4 regions of the Roseibium sp. M-1 genome follow, and region 3 is predicted to be linked to each of the others. Evidence: predicted binding sites of a transcription regulator. Region 3 holds the regulator's gene; each other region holds the start of a gene.
What was found. Region 3 encodes LexA, which represses DNA repair genes until DNA is damaged. Its sites were predicted from a motif close to TGTTCNNNNTGTGTTCNG; they were not measured.
Positions count from the first base shown of each region.

Region 1 (4,082 bases), 2.9 Mb from region 3:
TGGTCGAAACCGGCAAGCTCAGCCCCGAGAAACTGGTAGGCAAGGAAATCGGCCTGGAACAATCCATCGAGGCGCTGACATCGATGGACAAGTTCGAGGGCGTCGGGGCGACGGTGGTGACGCAGTTCTGACCTCACGCCGCCCGGCGTGACATGTCGTGGCCACGGTAACTCAGGGCCTCGGCCAGATGGATGCGGCCGACCGTGTCCTGGCCGTCGAGATCGGCGAGGGTGCGGGCGAGTTTCAGGACGCGGTGGTAGCCGCGAGCGCTCAACGCGAGGCGTTCGGCTACGTCCCGCAGGAAGGCGAGGCCCTTGTCGTCCGGGCGGGTCATGGTTTCGACCGCGGATGCCGGGGCCTGGGCGTTGGTGCGGCAGGCAAGGCCGAGCTCCAGAAACCGCTGCTGCTGGATGTCGCGGGCGGCCGCGACGCGCGCGGCGACGACTGCGGAGCTTTCGCTTGAAGCCGGGCCGATGAGATCGGCCGCGGTCACGGCAGGAACTTCGATCCTGACATCGATCCGGTCCAGAAGCGGCCCTGAGACCCTTGCCTGATAATCGGTAACGCAGCGCTCGCCCCGGCGGCACTGGTGGCCCGGCTCGCCGGCATGGCCGCAGCGGCAGGGGTTCATGGCCGCCACCAGCTGGATGCGGGCAGGATAGGTGACCCGGTGATTGGCGCGGGCGATCACGGCCTCGCCGGATTCCAGCGGCTGGCGCAGGCTGTCGAGCACCTGGGGATTGAATTCCGGCAATTCGTCCAGGAAGAGCACGCCATTATGGGCAAGCGACACTTCGCCGGGCCGAGCCCTGAGCCCGCCACCGACCAGCGCCGCCATGGAGGCGGAGTGATGCGGCGTGCGGAACGGGCGGCGGTCGGTCAGTTTGCCCTCGGCCAGTTCACCGGCGAGCGAGGCGATCATCGAGACTTCCAGAAGTTCACGCGGGGAGAGCGGCGGCAGGATCGATGGCAGACGGCTGGCAAGCATGGATTTGCCGGAGCCCGGAGGGCCGGTCATCAGGAGATTGTGGCCACCAGCGGCGGCGATTTCCAGCGCCCGGCGCGCCGTTTCCTGACCCTTCACCTCGGCAAGGTCCGGCAACTGGCCGGCATTGCCGTGCAACTTTGCCACCGGACGGCTGAGCACCTGCGTGCCCTTGAAATGATTGGCCAGCTGAATGAGCGAGCGCGGCGCCAGGATGTCCATGTCCTTGTCCGCCCAGGCGGCCTCACCACCGCTCGCCTGCGGGCAGATGAGGCCCTTGGCCAGAGCGTTGGCGCCCATGGCGGCCGGCAGCACGCCGTTGACCGGCGCCAGCGTGCCGTCGAGGCCGAGCTCACCCAGCACCACGTAGCCTTCCAGGAATTCCGCCGGGATCGCGCCGATGGCGGCCATCACGCCGAGCGCGATCGGCAAATCGTAGTGGGAGCCTTCCTTGGGAAGATCGGCGGGCGCCAGGTTGACGGTGACACGCTTGGCCGGCAGGGCCAGACCGGAAGCGGAGAGCGCCGCCCGCACCCGTTCCCGGCTTTCGGCAACCGCCTTGTCCGGCAGGCCGACGACGTTGAAGAGGACATTGCCAGGCCCGACATGGACCTGCACATCCACCGGCACAGCCTCGATACCCTGAAACGCAACCGTGGTGACGCGGCTGACCATACATTGTCCTCTACTTCCAGATGCGCCTAAGCCAAGCACATCTGGCAGGCAGGTGCAAGAACATATAAAGAACAAACAGTCTGCCGGCCGGGAAAGTCAAAGGAGACCGGCACCCCACTCCGGCCGCGGGGGTATCAGGACACAAGAACATACGAAGCCTGGTTTTCGTGAAACGAAGCCCGGCGGCGGACAAGCACCGCTTCCAGGTAAGCCGGCATCTCGAAATCATCGCTCAGGGTCAACCGGTTGGCCTCCATCCAGCCGGACACAAGTTCCAGCAAGCGGTCCGGGTCTTTTTCATAAAGGGCCCGGCAGATCTCCATGTCGAGGGTCCTGGGGGCATCGTCAGAAGGGGGAAGGGTCATAGGTCCAGTCACAAAATCAAAACAATCAATACGTGCTACAACCATGCCTGCAATTTTCGCGAAAGGCCAGCAGATTGACAAAACGCAGCGGGGCCCGGCCCCGGCACGCCGTCAGGGTGCCCGGCCGTTCCTTTCCCGCACATGGAACCCTGCCAGGGCGCAGCAGAGAAGACCGGCGGCGAAAAACAGCGCGGAATGACCTGCAACCGGGATCAGAAAACCGCTCAGGACCGGTCCTGCCCCTTGCCCGAGGGATATCAGGAAAAAGGTGAAGCCGAAGCCGACGGACGGTGCCTGCCGGAAGATCCGCATGCTCCACATGCCGTAGAGCGCCGTCAGCACGATGAAACCCGCGCCGAAGGCGGCCGCGGAGAGATAAATGCCGAGCCGTGTTCCGACGAGCAGCGGCAGCGTGGCGACCGCGGCGCCGACCAGCATCGTGAGCAGGCGGTAGGCGAGCGCAAGGCCCAAGCGGTCCGCGAGCCCTCCGGCAAAACAGCCGCTCACACCGGCGATGCCGAGCACGATCCAGAACATGATGGCATCGCGCGGATTGCCGGTGAGGAGCGTCAGCAGCTCCACCGCATAGGTCCAGTAGACGGCGGTGACGATGCCGAAGAGAAAGGCGGAGACGAAGAGGCCCCGGGCCGCGCGGTCTTTCAGGATGCCGAGAGGCATCCGCCGCGGTCCGGCACCAGGCTCCCGGCGGCGGCGCGGCAAGGCCATGTAGTTCCAGGCCGTCACGGCGACTGCAAGACCTGTGAAGGCCATCCAGGCCAGGCGCCAGTCGCCGGCCGCATAAAGCGCGAGCGGACCGGCAAGGGCAACGCCGAAACCGGTACCCGAATTGATCCAGGCATAGATGCCGTTCTGCCGGGAGGGGTCCGTTTGCCGGACGATCACGTCGGAAAATGGCGGATAGGCAAGACCGGGGCTGGTGCCGGCGACGAACACGCCGGCCGCCAGCATCAGGGGGCTTGTCGAGACGGCGATCAGCGCCATGCCGGCCGCTGCGGCAAGGCCGCCGAGCAGAATGGGCAACCTCGGGTCAAACAAGGTCGACAGCCAGGACGCGGCGAAGGTCGCGGCGAGATAACCGAGATAGGAAAGACCGGCAATGAGCCCGATCATCTCGGCCGACAGCCCGAATTCCTGCCGGATCTCGGGCAGGAACAGGCCGAAACAATAGCGCGCGAGACCATAGGTGACCGCCACGATGGCAAGACCCGCGGCCGTCAGGCTGCGGGTCCGGGTCAGGATCGGCTCACAGGCACCAGGCGCGCCGGAAACGATGTTCTTGGTCATCCTTCAGGGTCAAGCCGCATTGTCACGATTGCCGGTCGCCTGCCGGAATGACAGGCTGGCGGAGGCGAGTTTCAGGAAGAAGTTGGAAGCTTGCAAGCTTCTTCCGCAGGTTGAGCGGCACTTTTTTCGCCTGACCGGTACGAGGCAATCCGGATCTGTAGAAGGTCTAGGAGAGGTCCGCCTGCCCTTCGCCGAGAACCACCAGCAGCTTCCGGTGGGCATCGACGGGCGCATGGTCTAGCCGCCACACCAGATAGGTGTCCACATCCCGGAATGGCTTGGGAAGCGGTTCCAGGTGCAATTGATCCGCGTTGCGATACCCCCGGACGGCGCTTTCCGGACCGACAGCAAAGCCGAGCCCGGCTTCGACGCAGCCGAGAATGCCTTCCAGCGTGCCCATTTCGGTCACCTGCGTGTCGCTGCGGCCAGCACTGCCGAGCCAGGCGAGGGCGGCAGCGCGATAGCTGCAGCCGTGTCGGAAGACAAGTAACGGGTCCCGGGTGGTTCCGGCGGGGTGGCGCGCGCAGACAAGCTCTTCGGAGAAGGCCCGTACCGCGTGAAAGCGGCTTTCATCCACGGGGCCTGCCACGAAAGCGGCATCGATCTTTCTGTCCCAGACCTTCGCCAGCAGATCCGCGGTTGGTCCCGTCGTCAACGACAGCGGTGCGGAGCTTTCGCGTTTCAGGCGTTTGAGCACACCCGGCAGGCGCACCGCCGCCGTCGTCTCCATCGAGCCGAGACTGAGTGGGGCC
Region 1 is NZ_CM137257.1:3,996,999-4,001,080, forward strand. Features, by position in the region: gene ACX3M4_RS18055 (zinc-dependent alcohol dehydrogenase family protein) at 1-131, shown strand, start outside; gene ACX3M4_RS18060 (YifB family Mg chelatase-like AAA ATPase) at 134-1,660, opposite strand; gene ACX3M4_RS18065 (hypothetical protein) at 1,795-2,025, opposite strand; gene ACX3M4_RS18070 (MFS transporter) at 2,137-3,330, opposite strand; gene ACX3M4_RS18075 (LysR family transcriptional regulator) at 3,497-4,082, opposite strand, start outside.
Region 1: ACX3M4_RS18060 (YifB family Mg chelatase-like AAA ATPase) is a predicted target of LexA. The motif match lies at 1,717-1,734, and genes of this name have one in related genera.

Region 2 (4,082 bases), 1.5 Mb from region 3:
GAGAACGGTTTTCAGCGCATTGCGGGGTTTCGGCTTCAGTTCTTCCGTGTCGATAAGCTGTGAGGCTGCCTGCATCAGCGGAATGCGTTCCGCCCTTGCAACGGAATGCACGAGCTTCATCGTCGCATCGCCAAGACCGCGCTTCGGCGTGTTGACGATGCGCTCGAAGGCAAGGTCGTCGGCCGGCTGCACGGTGCAGCGGAAATAGGCCATGGCATCGCGGATTTCCATGCGCTCGTAGAAGCGCGGACCGCCGATGACCCGGTAATTGAGACCAAGCGTGACGAACCGGTCTTCAAACTCGCGCATCTGGAAGGACGCACGCACCAGCACCGCCATCTCGTTGAGCGCATGTCCCTTCGTCTGCAGCGCCTCGATCTCATCGCCGATGGTGCGGGCTTCCTCTTCAGAATCCCATACGGAAGCGACCGACACCAGATCGTGGTCCGGTTCCTCGAAATCCGTGAACAGCGTCTTGCCGAGCCGCCCTTCGTTGAAGGCGATCAGATGCGAGGCAGCGGCCAGGATATGGCTGGTCGAGCGGTAATTGCGCTCCAGACGGATGACGACGGCGCCCTTGAAGTCATGCTCGAAGCGCAGGATGTTGTCGACCTCCGCCCCGCGCCAGCCATAGATCGACTGGTCGTCGTCGCCGACGCAACAGACATTCGGATTGCCCTGCGCAAGCAGACGCAGCCACAGATACTGGGCAATGTTGGTGTCCTGATACTCGTCCACCAGCATGTAGCGGAAGCGGCGCTGATAGTCCTTCAGCACGTCCGGCTGGGCTTTAAACAGCGTGATCACATGAAGCAGAAGGTCGCCGAAATCGGCTGCGTTCAGGATCGACAGGCGCTCCTGGTATTCCTGGTAGAGCTTGCGGCCCTTGCCGTTGGCAAAGGCGCGCGCCTCGCCTTCCGGGATGTCCTTCGGCCCAAGTGCCCGGTTCTTCCAGCCGTCGAGCATCCCGGCAAATGCCTTCGCCGTCCAGCGCTTGTCGTCAAGGCCTTCGGCCTGGATGATCTGCTTGATCAGGCGGATCTGGTCACCGGTGTCGAGGATCGAGAAGGACGACTTCAGCCCGACCAGCTCGGCATGTTTGCGCAGGATCTTGACGCAGATGGAGTGGAACGTGCCGAGCCAGGCCATTCCTTCCACATTGCCACCGACAAAACCGGCAATGCGCTCCTTCATCTCGCGCGCGGCCTTGTTGGTGAAGGTAACGGCGAGGATTTCCGACGGACGCGCCAGCCCGCTTGCCAGAATATGCGCGATACGGGTGGTCAGCACGCGGGTCTTGCCCGTACCGGCTCCCGCCAGCACCAGAAGGGGTCCCTCGGTGGTCTCGACAGCGAGCCGCTGTTCAGGGTTCAGACCGGTCAGATAGTCCGGCGCCCGCCGCGCCGCCATGGCCCTTGCGGCAATCCCCCCCTGCGGCCGCACCGGAGCAGGCGCGGGCTCGGCCCGCGTTCCGATCGGCTGAAAGGGATCGTCAAATGGATCGTCGTACCCGTCCGGGTCGGTCATGGTTTACTGGTCCGGTCTCAAGCGCTTGTTTTGAGAACAATATAGCAACAAAGCGGCGCTGACGAGGCGGGATTGGCCGATTTCGTGGGGAAAATATTGCTGTTTTCCAGCCACTACAGAGTCATTCCGGCCTGAGGCAGCCAAGCCCCGGCAGCGCGGCGCTGAGAACACCCTGCACGCCGGCGATGTCTGCAGCATCGTCCTGGCGTGTCCCGATGCGTCCGTCTGGGCGTACCCACATGGCGCAGCGCTCGATCACGCCGAGGCGGTTATGAGCTTTCAACTCGAGATCGGTCAGGAGGATTGTCTGATCATAGCCGAGGACGGTACGCGCCGCGGCCCCCTCGACACTTCTGGCAAGGACACGGAGCGACAGGCGATCCCCCGACGATTGGCATAGCGCGATTGCCGACCTGACCAACCGTTCCGCTTCCAGGCCGCCATCACCGATAAACAGAAGAAGGGTTTGCGCGACGCCGGCAAGCTGACTGCTCAGGTAACAAGATTGTCCGTCCGCCCGGGAAACACGGACATCGGTCGGCAGCAACTCACCGGGTCCCGGACCGAACTCCGGTGCGGTGCCGGAGACTGCCACGCTTTCGGCATAGGTTCCCAGAACGGCCTCATAGCCCGTACCGCCGTTTTGCAGGTAGTGCGACAGCTTGACCGCAAATTTCCGGAACGCTCTGGATCGTTCTGCCGGGTTGGCAATTGAAAACAGGTCGTCGTTGCCCTGGCTGAGATCAATCGCCGCCCGCGCAGCCGGGCGCCGTTCACTTTCATAGGTGTCGAGCAGAGCTTCACCCGCGTCGCCCCTGACGGCGGCGGCCAGCTTCCAGCCCAGATTGAGCGCATCCTGAATACCGCTGTTCATTCCGATCCCACCGCTTGGCGACATGGCATGGGCAGCGTCGCCCGCAAGAAAAATGCGTCCCTCGCGAAACCTGTCCGCCAGTTTAGCCACGCTTCGGAATGCCGTGTCGTTCAGCGCAGGTCCGAAACGCACGGAAGGCAGATGCGCGCGGAAGAAATCCCTGATCCGGCCCCAGCTGTCCGGGCTCGGGTCCGCCGACAACGAATAGATCCGGAAGACTTCCCTGGTCCGGTATGCCGCGACAAGGAGGGAATCGAAAAACAGCATCCCCTGCGTGTCCTTGTAGGGCCAACCGTCGATCTGGACGTCCAGGACATGCCAGTTCAGCGAACGCTCATGTCCTTCAAAGCCAATCCCCGCTCCCTGCCTTAAGGTGCTGTGAACGCCGTCGCAGGCGGCCAGCCAACCTGCTTCAACAGTTTCTTCGCGACCGGCCCGGTTCCTGAGCGTCGCCTCAATCCCGTTTTCCGACTGTGCGAACCCCGTCAGATCGAGCCCCCGTTCCACGACGACGCCGAGTGCTTCCAGCCGGGCCGTCAACAGCGGCACCAGCTTGTCCTCACCGAGGTTCATATGCCACGGCCAGCGCTCGCTTGGTGATGTGGCGGTTGCCAGGATCCGGCCTTCAAAGGAATAGGACATCGCTTCGACCGGAACGCCTTCGTTGAGCAGCTGTTCAAGAAGACCCATACGCTCCGCGGCAATCAATGTGGACGGCTTCAAAACGAAGGCGCGCGGATTGCTCGGAGGAACCGGATCCCGATCGATCACACGGATCTCGATGCCCCGGCGGGCGAGCTCAATGCCAAGGGCAAGGCCGGTCGGTCCGGCACCACAAATCAGAACATCGGTCAATCCTGGCCTCCAGCTTCGCCCCTTTGCCGAAATGCGCGTTCAATGGCGATGTCCTGAAAGGATCTTACGCCCCCACCAAATCGAACCAATCATCTTCGGAAATCACCTCGATCTCCAGTTCCTGAGCCTTTTTCAGCTTCGACCCCGCCCCGGGGCCGGCCACGACCAGATCCGTCTTCTTGGAGACGGAACCAGCCACCTTGGCGCCGAAACGTTCGGCCATGGCCTTCGCCTCATCGCGGGTCATGCGTTCCAGAGAGCCTGTGAACACCACCGTCTTGCCGGCGACGGGCGAACCGGAAGCATCGATCTTTTCTGCATCCCTCGGAGTGACCTGTTGAAGCAGCGCGTCAAGCTGATCAAGATTGTGCTGTTCGGCGAAGAACTCGGCCAGCGCCTCGGCGACGATGTGGCCGATGCCGTCGATGTCGTTGAGCTCGGTCCACGCCTCTCCCTGGGGGTCGTGCGCCGCTTTCATGGCCGCGTAGAAGGCCTCCCAGGCACCATAGGCGCGGGCCAGCAGTTTGGCGTTGCCCTCGCCCACATGGCGGATGCCGAGGGCGAAGATGAAGCGGTGGAGGTCGATCTGGCGGCGGGCGTCGATGGCCTCGAAGAGGTTCTTGGCAGAAACCGCCCCCCAGCCCTCGCGGTTGCGCAGCTTGGTGAGCGAGCGCTTGTCACGTTCCTCCAGCGTGAAGATATCGGCCGGGGCCATCACCATGCCGTCCCTGTAGAAGGCGTCGACCTGCTTGTCGCCGAAGCCCTCTATGTCGAAGGCATTGCGGGAGACGAAGTGCTTCAGCTTCTCGGTCGCCTGCGCCGGGCA
Region 2 is NZ_CM137257.1:6,202,461-6,206,542, reverse strand. Features, by position in the region: gene ACX3M4_RS27895 (ATP-dependent helicase) at 1-1,527, opposite strand, end outside; gene ACX3M4_RS27890 (FAD-dependent monooxygenase) at 1,649-3,256, opposite strand; gene ligA (NAD-dependent DNA ligase LigA) at 3,321-4,082, opposite strand, start outside.
Region 2: ACX3M4_RS27895 (ATP-dependent helicase) is a predicted target of LexA. The motif match lies at 1,560-1,577, and genes of this name have one in related genera.

Region 3 (4,082 bases):
GAAGACGGTCCGGAAGCTCGCATCGGTACGTGCGGCACTGAGCGAACCGGCATCGAAGTTTCCATCCAGGACGAAGAGGGAACCATTCTGCCGCCGCATGCGACCGGCGAGGTCTGCGTGATCGGTGCGGCTGTCTGTGCAGGCTATCTGGACGACGATGCCGCGAACGCAAAATCCTTCGGCAATGGCTGGTTCCGTACCGGAGATATCGGCCATATGGACGAGCAGCGATACCTGTACCTGACCGGCCGTGCTTCGGACATGTATATTTCCGGTGGCTCCAACGTCTATCCGAAGGAAGTGGAAGAGGTTCTGCTGAGCCATCCCGGCATCGGTGAAGTCGCCATCCTTGGCATACCCGACCGGCAATGGGGTGAGGTTGGCCTCGCTGTCTGCGTTGCGGTTGCGGACTTGGCGACGCGTGATGTACCGACCGCAGAGGAACTCTCCGGTTTTCTTGACGGCAAGGTGGCCCGATACAAGATGCCGGCGCGTTATCTCTTCATCGAAGAGATGCCGACCAGCGCCTATGGCAAGATCACGAAAAAGCTTGTCCAAGAGTTCCTGTCGGAAAAGGGCCTGCTGTGAGGCGCCCCGCTCCCGTCAGGCTTGCGGACATCAGGCATCCTGGACCGGTTGCGCAAGATCGATCCCCGTTTGTCCCCTGCCGTGCCGACCCGGTTTCCATTGAAATTGAAGCCGGTGTCCCCTTTCTTGAAGCGCTGGGCACTTTTGCCGACAAGTCCGGTTACTGCTCCGGCGTTCTCGATCTCAGCGGCCTCACGCTGGCACCCTTTGACTATGTGATGCCCGACCGTGCAGTCGATGACCGTCATGCGGCCTGGTACAGCGACACGCAGACCTCCAGGGGGGCCGTCCTGGAAACCGCTGTTGCAATCCTCGGCTGGCGGGACGGAGCCTGGTTTGCGCACATTCACGCCTACTGGTTTGAAGACAGTGCCTGGCGTCTTGGCCATCTATTGCCGCAAACGCTCACCACAAGCCTGGCCGGTATGGTCTCCGGCTTCGGTCTCAAAGGTGCAATGTTCGAAGCCGCCCTGGACCCGGAGACGGAATTTACGCTCTTCCGCGTCAAACCCGATCCGGAGACGGCAACCGAACCGCAAACCAATGCCCTGATCACAACACTCGCCCCCTTTGCGGACCTTCACCACAGCGTCGCCGCTCTTGCCGGTAATCTTGGCGCAGGCACTTTCGAAGTCATGGGTCTCGGCAGCCTTGCCGGAGCGCAGTTTCTGGAAGGGCCGCCAATGACGGGCCTTATCTCCGAAATTCTTCTTCAACCCGGCATCAGAGGTTCTTCCGGCAAGGATCTCTCACTGCCGATCCGGGCAATAGACCTTCAAGGACGACTTTTCAGCGGCACGCTGAGCCCTGGCGGCGCGCCGACGTTGATTACCTGTGAACTCCTCTTGAGGGAGCCGGATCGCGGTTGACCCTCAGACGCCACCGGCTGTGACAGAATTGCTGACATCCGGTCGGCGCCGCCTTCAATTATTAAATCGTGCGACCGGCGGAAACCGGAACCGCAGAAAGATCCACTGCCCATATGCACTCTTCCAAGAACAGTAAGAGAACATTTACCCTTGCAGAACACAATGAGAACAGGTAATGTGTTCTTGATTTGTACCAGACTCATTTCTCGGTCAGGGGAAACCGGCATGTTGACGCGCAAGCAGTATGAACTGCTCATGTTCATTCACGAAAGACTGAAAGAAACCGGCGTGCCGCCGTCCTTCGACGAAATGAAGGATGCGCTCGACCTGCGGTCGAAGTCGGGTATTCACCGCCTCATCACGGCGCTGGAAGAGCGTGGTTTCATCCGCCGCCTGCCCAACCGGGCAAGGGCAATGGAAGTTGTTCGCCTGCCAGACTCAATTGCTCCCGGACTCGGTGCTCCCAGACCGCGCGGCAGCTTCTCTCCGGAGGTGATCGAGGGCTCGCTCGGAAAACCGGAACCGGCACGCCCTGCTCCCGAGCCTGCTGCTGGCGTTACCGAGATACCGGTGATGGGCCGCATCGCTGCTGGTGTGCCGATAGAGGCAATCCAGACGCACAGTCATTCGATTACGGTGCCACAGGAACTGCTCGGGCGCGGAGAGCATTATGCACTCGAGGTTCGCGGTGATTCCATGATCGAAGCCGGCATTCTGGATGGTGACACCGTCCTTATTCGTCGCACCGACAGCGCCGAAAGCGGCGATATCGTCGTTGCTCTGGTGGATGAAGAGGAAGCCACATTGAAGCGCCTGCGCAAAAAAGGCGCGTCGATTGCGCTTGAGGCCGCCAACCCGGCCTACGAAACACGCATCTTCGGTCCCGGACGCGTTCGTGTTCAAGGCCGCCTGATCGCGCTTTTTCGGCAGTACTAGAAAACGCGCAGTCACCGGATCTCTCGGGTCCCAGTTGATTGCTTTCGAAGAAACGATCCGTCTGTACGCACGCGTAGACCATTCCTGTTCTATGGCTTCGCGACTTTTGCTGTTGTTTTCCCCGGATCGGATCTCTTTGCCTTGGCGAGGCTTGCACGTGTCACCGTTCCGGGTCTGTGCCATGGACGCGGCGGGTCGGGAATGGCAAAGAGCAGCTTTGAAATTCCGGACGGGGTTTGGCGGTGATCAGGTGCGCTGCTTTGTGCTGCCGGAATGGTCTCAGGACTGGCTGCTGCAGCAGCGTGGACAACTTCATTCTCACCTTGATCTTCCAGCCATATGGCAACAGCGCCGCGTTTGAGACGCATCTGGCCGTCCAGGACGAGTGCAGCCCCGCAAGATGGCGGCGCGATTAGATCGGTCACGACAAGATCTGACTTTCGGCAATCCATCTCCAGGGCTTCGATCCGTTTGGGCGACGCAATCACGACAAGCTGAGCAGTTTCTGCAGGTTCCACCGCTCCTTTTCTGCCATGGGCCTTGACCACACAGCCGTCAGCGTCGCACTTTCTTTGAGGCGATTTCATCTTGCGCGACAAGATCTCCTGCGACGCTACCCCCTCCGCCTGCATCCAGAGCTCTGCAGCAAACGACCCGGTCCGGCCCGCGTAACGCAACTGGCCCGCTTCATCCCTGGCTGCCAGCTGGCTACCGCGGGCAGCGATCTGAATGTCGGGCGGGCGCGTTTCCACCGCGACCAGAAGACCGGCCAGGAGCGGCACCCCTGCAATCAGGCGTTTTTTGCCAGGAAGCAATAGACCGGCAAAGAGCGCAGCCAGAAGCAGCAGCGCGGCCAGCCCATCGAGACGGCCGAGCATGCTGTCATCCGCCCCCAACCCCGCCGTGAAGCTGGCGATTTTCAGAAGCAGCGACAAACCAAAAGACATGACCGCCAGTGGCAAAGCGGCGAGACCAAACGGCATCAGAACAAGTGCAATAACTCCCATCGGCATTACGATGAGCGAGAAGACCGGCATGCCGAGCAGGTTGCCGACAATTCCGTATGGCGCAATACGGCCGAAGTGGTGCGCCCCGATGATGCCTGTCGCCAGGCCGGCGACAAGTGCCGTAACAAATAGGCCCGCGATCCACTTGGACAGAAATATAGCAAGATGCCGCAAGGCGGAGGGCCGGCTCGGTTCAGAAAAATCGCCGCGGCTGCGTTTGCGCCAGAGGTCATAGACAGCGACGAGGCAAATCACCGCCGCAAAAGACGTCTGGAACCCTGGTGCAAACAGGCGTTCGGGCGCTATGAGCAACAGCACCAATCCGGCAAGGGCAACACTGCGCAAGGTAAGACCTCGCCGGCCGAAGACGATCCCCATGAAGACAATCGCGATCATCAGAAAGGAGCGCTGGGTCGCAACGGCCGCGCCTGACAGCGCCAGATAGAATACTGCCGCCCCTAGCGCGGCCACGGCGGCCCATTTGTGGATCTGCCGGTAAAGCGTCAGGGATGGTATCGCGGCCAGCAGCAACAGCACCACGCCATAGGCGCCACCGGCAAACAGCGCCATGTGCAGGCCGGAGATAGCGAGGATATGGGCCAGCCCCGCTGCACGCAGGTCCTCTTCCTCGTCCTCACCAATACCGCTGCGATCGCCGACCAAAAGGGCGACAATCAAGGCC
Region 3 is NZ_CM137257.1:1,056,186-1,060,267, forward strand. Features, by position in the region: gene ACX3M4_RS04840 (acyl-CoA synthetase) at 1-588, shown strand, start outside; gene ACX3M4_RS04845 (hypothetical protein) at 585-1,457, shown strand; gene lexA (transcriptional repressor LexA) at 1,683-2,393, shown strand; gene ACX3M4_RS04855 (ComEC/Rec2 family competence protein) at 2,483-4,082, opposite strand, start outside.

Region 4 (4,082 bases), 1.1 Mb from region 3:
GAAGCTCGCCGTCATGGCACAACAGGACATCCTTGCTGCCGCTGGTAAGGACGAAGCTCTTGAGTCCTGTGCGACCGAGCGCTTCCGCCAGATCTTCCGGGTCGCTCTCCTGCGGCAAACCGGTGAGGCTCGCGGCTTCGCCCCGGTTCAGCATCAGGCAGTCGAGCCGGGAGAGAACGGGCTGCAGCCGCGGCGCCTTGGCATCCGAAACAGCATTCGCCATCACCCGGCCGGTGCCGATCCGGCTCGCAACGCGCACCAGCATTTCCTCCGGCAGATTGGCATCGAGGAACCAGATGGCCCCCTCCGGCACGTCCCCGGCAATTGCCTCCAGAACGGCGTCGAAGAGATCGCTGGGCGCTTCGGAGAGAACCCGGTCATCCACACAGGCCGCCGCCAGATCGCCTTCCGGATTATGAAGTGCCAGATACTGTCCGGTGGCAAAGCCGGCCCGCTCGACGACGGACAGCGCCAGCCCTTCCCCCAAAAGCTGCCGCCTCAGGATCGCCGCCGCCCCATCGTCCCCGACCGTGCCGACCAGCCGCACCGGCACGCCAAGCCGCACCAGCGAGCGCGCCAGATTGGTAGCGACCCCCCCGGGCTTTGCAGTGAAGCGCGCCGGCGTCGACGTCTCCGGCCGGATCGTCTCCCGCGCATGCGCGATCGTGTCGTAATGAATGGCACCGATGGCAATAACCGGGGGGAGGGAGGCGGAAGTCACGGGTGCGGGCTTCTCTTCAAGGGCGCGGTGGGCTCGTCCGGGTTAGCATGGGTCCGGTCGGCGTCGGCACGGGTAGTTGGCGAAGAGGCGGGCTATCAGATTAGGGCGGTGGCGGCAAGCTGGGGGGCATTAAACCGCAGTACCCTAATCCACTTGTAACGTGTAGGAACAGATCATGGTAGCTGGCAAAACCGGGATTGGGTGGGAACTGATCGAAGGAAGGGATACGAAAAAATTCAGTTTGTTGATCTTTAACTACTAGTGGTTCGATTCTGACATTTGCATCCCCCTGCTGCTAGCGCTGGAGCAAATGTCAGAATCATAAGAACCACTAGATAAATATATGATTCTAGTGGAGCTTTTGAATTTGACATTTGAGAATCAGCCTAGCCGCGAGCGGGACTCAAATGTCAAATTCGCTCCACTAGGTCGAAGTTGCTCAAGTAGACGCAAGCCGCGTTCCCGCCGCTCGTGAGAGACACGCTGTCTGCTAACGTCGTCCCAAATTTGAAGCTTCTCAAGTAAAGGTTTCTCTGGGAATTTATATGCAGCCGTATTCTCAAATAGAGTCGACCAACATTGATCACCGGCTCCAGTTAAAAACCGACAATACCCTTCAGTGTTGTTGAGTATTCCTGGATTGGACAACGCGGATAAGCAAAAATCACGATATGCTAAATGCGTTTCTGATGGGTTTCGAAATTGGTTTCCTGTCAAAAATCCAATAAAAAGACATATTGTGAATGTAATTGTGCTTATGGATACAATAACTGTTTCGCTGCGGCGTCGATCAAACAAATATACAGTTAAAGCGCCAACTAAAGTTAACACGGATGGGATAACACTGCCGACTACACCGACTCTGCTCCATCCACTTAAGATGCCTACTGCGGTACCCAGTAGCGATAACGTGAAGATCAAGCTGAGCAAGAACCTAGAAGACTGCATTCCAACGGGAGTTTTGGACCTAAATTTTGTTCTGCTTCCAATTAATTGAGTCACAATAGTGACAGATAAAGAAACAAATATACTAACAGTTAGGAAAATGACTAGTAAATTTACCCCTGCGGATTCTGGTAAAATTTCAAGTATCATCCCCAGCCACCTCCTCGAAACTCGCCTTTAGGGTCCCTATAGATGTCACGTCGTATTTCTTCTTCCAAAAGATCTCTAGGGCGATTGTTTTCAGAACCTAAAGGTCTATCCTCAGCGCCTTGTTCTGGCGCCAAGGTTCCGCGTTGCGTAGTGCTGTTTGGTCCCTCGGAATCTGCAGATGGTGGTACCTTTGAATTTTGAATACCCAACTCTTTTTCTAGGCAACCAAATAATTTTCTAGTTGTAGTATCATCTGGTCGTTGAAGATATTGATACGCGAGATTCTCGCAACTCTGGCTAAAGGCGGGCAAACTAGAGCCGTTAATCAATGCAACTATGCAACAGACTATAATCGTCTTCATTGGTTCGCTCTTGAAGTTTGCGTTTTTCCAAATGTGCCAATTTAAAATTATTCAAACCCTACTTCAAAAAATGAAGGAATTCAAATATTTATAAAAAGTGAGGGTAATTGATTTTGATCAATTCCTTGCTTTTGCTTCTGCTTATGCAAATTACTGAACAGGAGAAAAATTTTGAAGTCCTCCGGTCCACTGATTGTGCATTGCTTGTTCCCTTGGTTGGGGCTGCATCTGTTGCAAAGGCATCAAAATGCACGGTTTTGAAGACGGGGTGCAGATAGTGTCCAGTGACGACTCGCTCGATTTTCAAATAAACCTTACCTTTAGGCCTGAAGTTCGCGAATGTGCGAATTCGGAAATTCTTGTGACACCATGGTTGCCGGCTTGGGGTACTAAGGCGGTAACGAAGTTCACAGTCTGATTCCCCCACCCCGCAGAATCACGAGATGTTCCATTTTTCGCTAACGTTACGGAAATTTCGTTTCGGCGTATGCGGAACATATTGGAAACAAACGGGCATTTCTATTTAAATACCAATCGGTTTTGATGACTTGTCAAATGAGAACAAAATGTGTACAAACCTCTCATTGAAACGGCGCGTCCATCGTGGAATAAGGAACGCAAGCTATGTCGCAAAGTACACTTCGTCTCGTAGAAAGCAGCCAGATGGATAAGACAAAAGCGCTGGACGCAGCGCTCAGCCAGATTGAACGCGCCTTCGGCAAGGGATCCATCATGAAGATGGGCCAGGGGCAGGTTGTCGAGGTCCAGGCGGTCTCGACCGGATCGATCGGCCTTGATATCGCCCTTGGCATCGGCGGCCTGCCGCGCGGCCGCATCGTCGAGATCTACGGGCCGGAATCCTCAGGTAAAACCACGCTTGCCCTACATGCCGTCTCGGAAGCCCAGAAGGGCGGCGGCATCTGCGCCTTCATCGATGCGGAACATGCGCTGGATCCGATCTATGCCCGCAAGCTGGGCGTCGATATCGACAATCTCCTGATCTCCCAGCCGGATGCAGGCGAGCAGGCGCTTGAGATCGCCGACACGCTGGTGCGCTCCGGCGCGATCGACGTCCTCGTCATCGACTCCGTCGCGGCTCTGACACCGAAGGCGGAACTGGAAGGCGAGATGGGCGACAGCCTGCCGGGCATGCAGGCGCGCCTGATGAGCCAGGCGCTGCGTAAGCTCACAGCCTCGATCTCCAAGTCCAAGTGCATGGTGATCTTTATCAACCAGATCCGCATGAAGATCGGCGTCATGTTCGGCTCGCCCGAAACCACGACCGGCGGCAACGCGCTGAAGTTCTATGCCTCCGTCCGCCTCGACATCCGCCGCATCGGCGCCATCAAGGACAAGGACGAGGTGGTCGGCAACCAGACCCGCGTCAAGGTGGTCAAGAACAAGCTGGCGCCTCCCTTCCGCCAGGTCGAATTCGACATCGTCTACGGCGAAGGCGTTTCCAAGACCGGCGAGTTGATCGATCTTGGCGTCAAGGGCAACATCGTTGAGAAATCCGGTGCCTGGTTTTCCTATAACAGCCAGCGCCTCGGCCAGGGCCGCGAAAACGCCAAGCAGTTCCTGAAGGACAATCCGGAGATCGCGGAAGAGATCGAACTGGCTATCCGCCAGAACGCCGGTCTGATCGCCGAAGCGATCATTGATCCGGATGGCGCCCCGGAAGAAGAATCCGAGGATTGATTTTTCGAAGGCCTCATTGGCCTGGCCGTAATCGGCCATCTTAAAGCTCCGGACGCTTGTCCGGTCTTCCAAGGGCCTTCTCCCGAATACCGGGAGGGGGCCTTTTGCTGTTCAGGTGTAATCAGGCAGTAGGGCGGTGGATCGGTTCTTCGGTAATTCCGAGAAAACGCAGCGGCTTCCGTAGCGTCGCGGGGCGCAACCGCTGG
Region 4 is NZ_CM137257.1:6,546,750-6,550,831, forward strand. Features, by position in the region: gene ACX3M4_RS29485 (PfkB family carbohydrate kinase) at 1-721, opposite strand, end outside; gene ACX3M4_RS29490 (hypothetical protein) at 1,813-2,178, opposite strand; gene recA (recombinase RecA) at 2,803-3,876, shown strand.
Region 4: recA (recombinase RecA) is a predicted target of LexA. The motif match lies at 2,669-2,686, and genes of this name have one in related genera.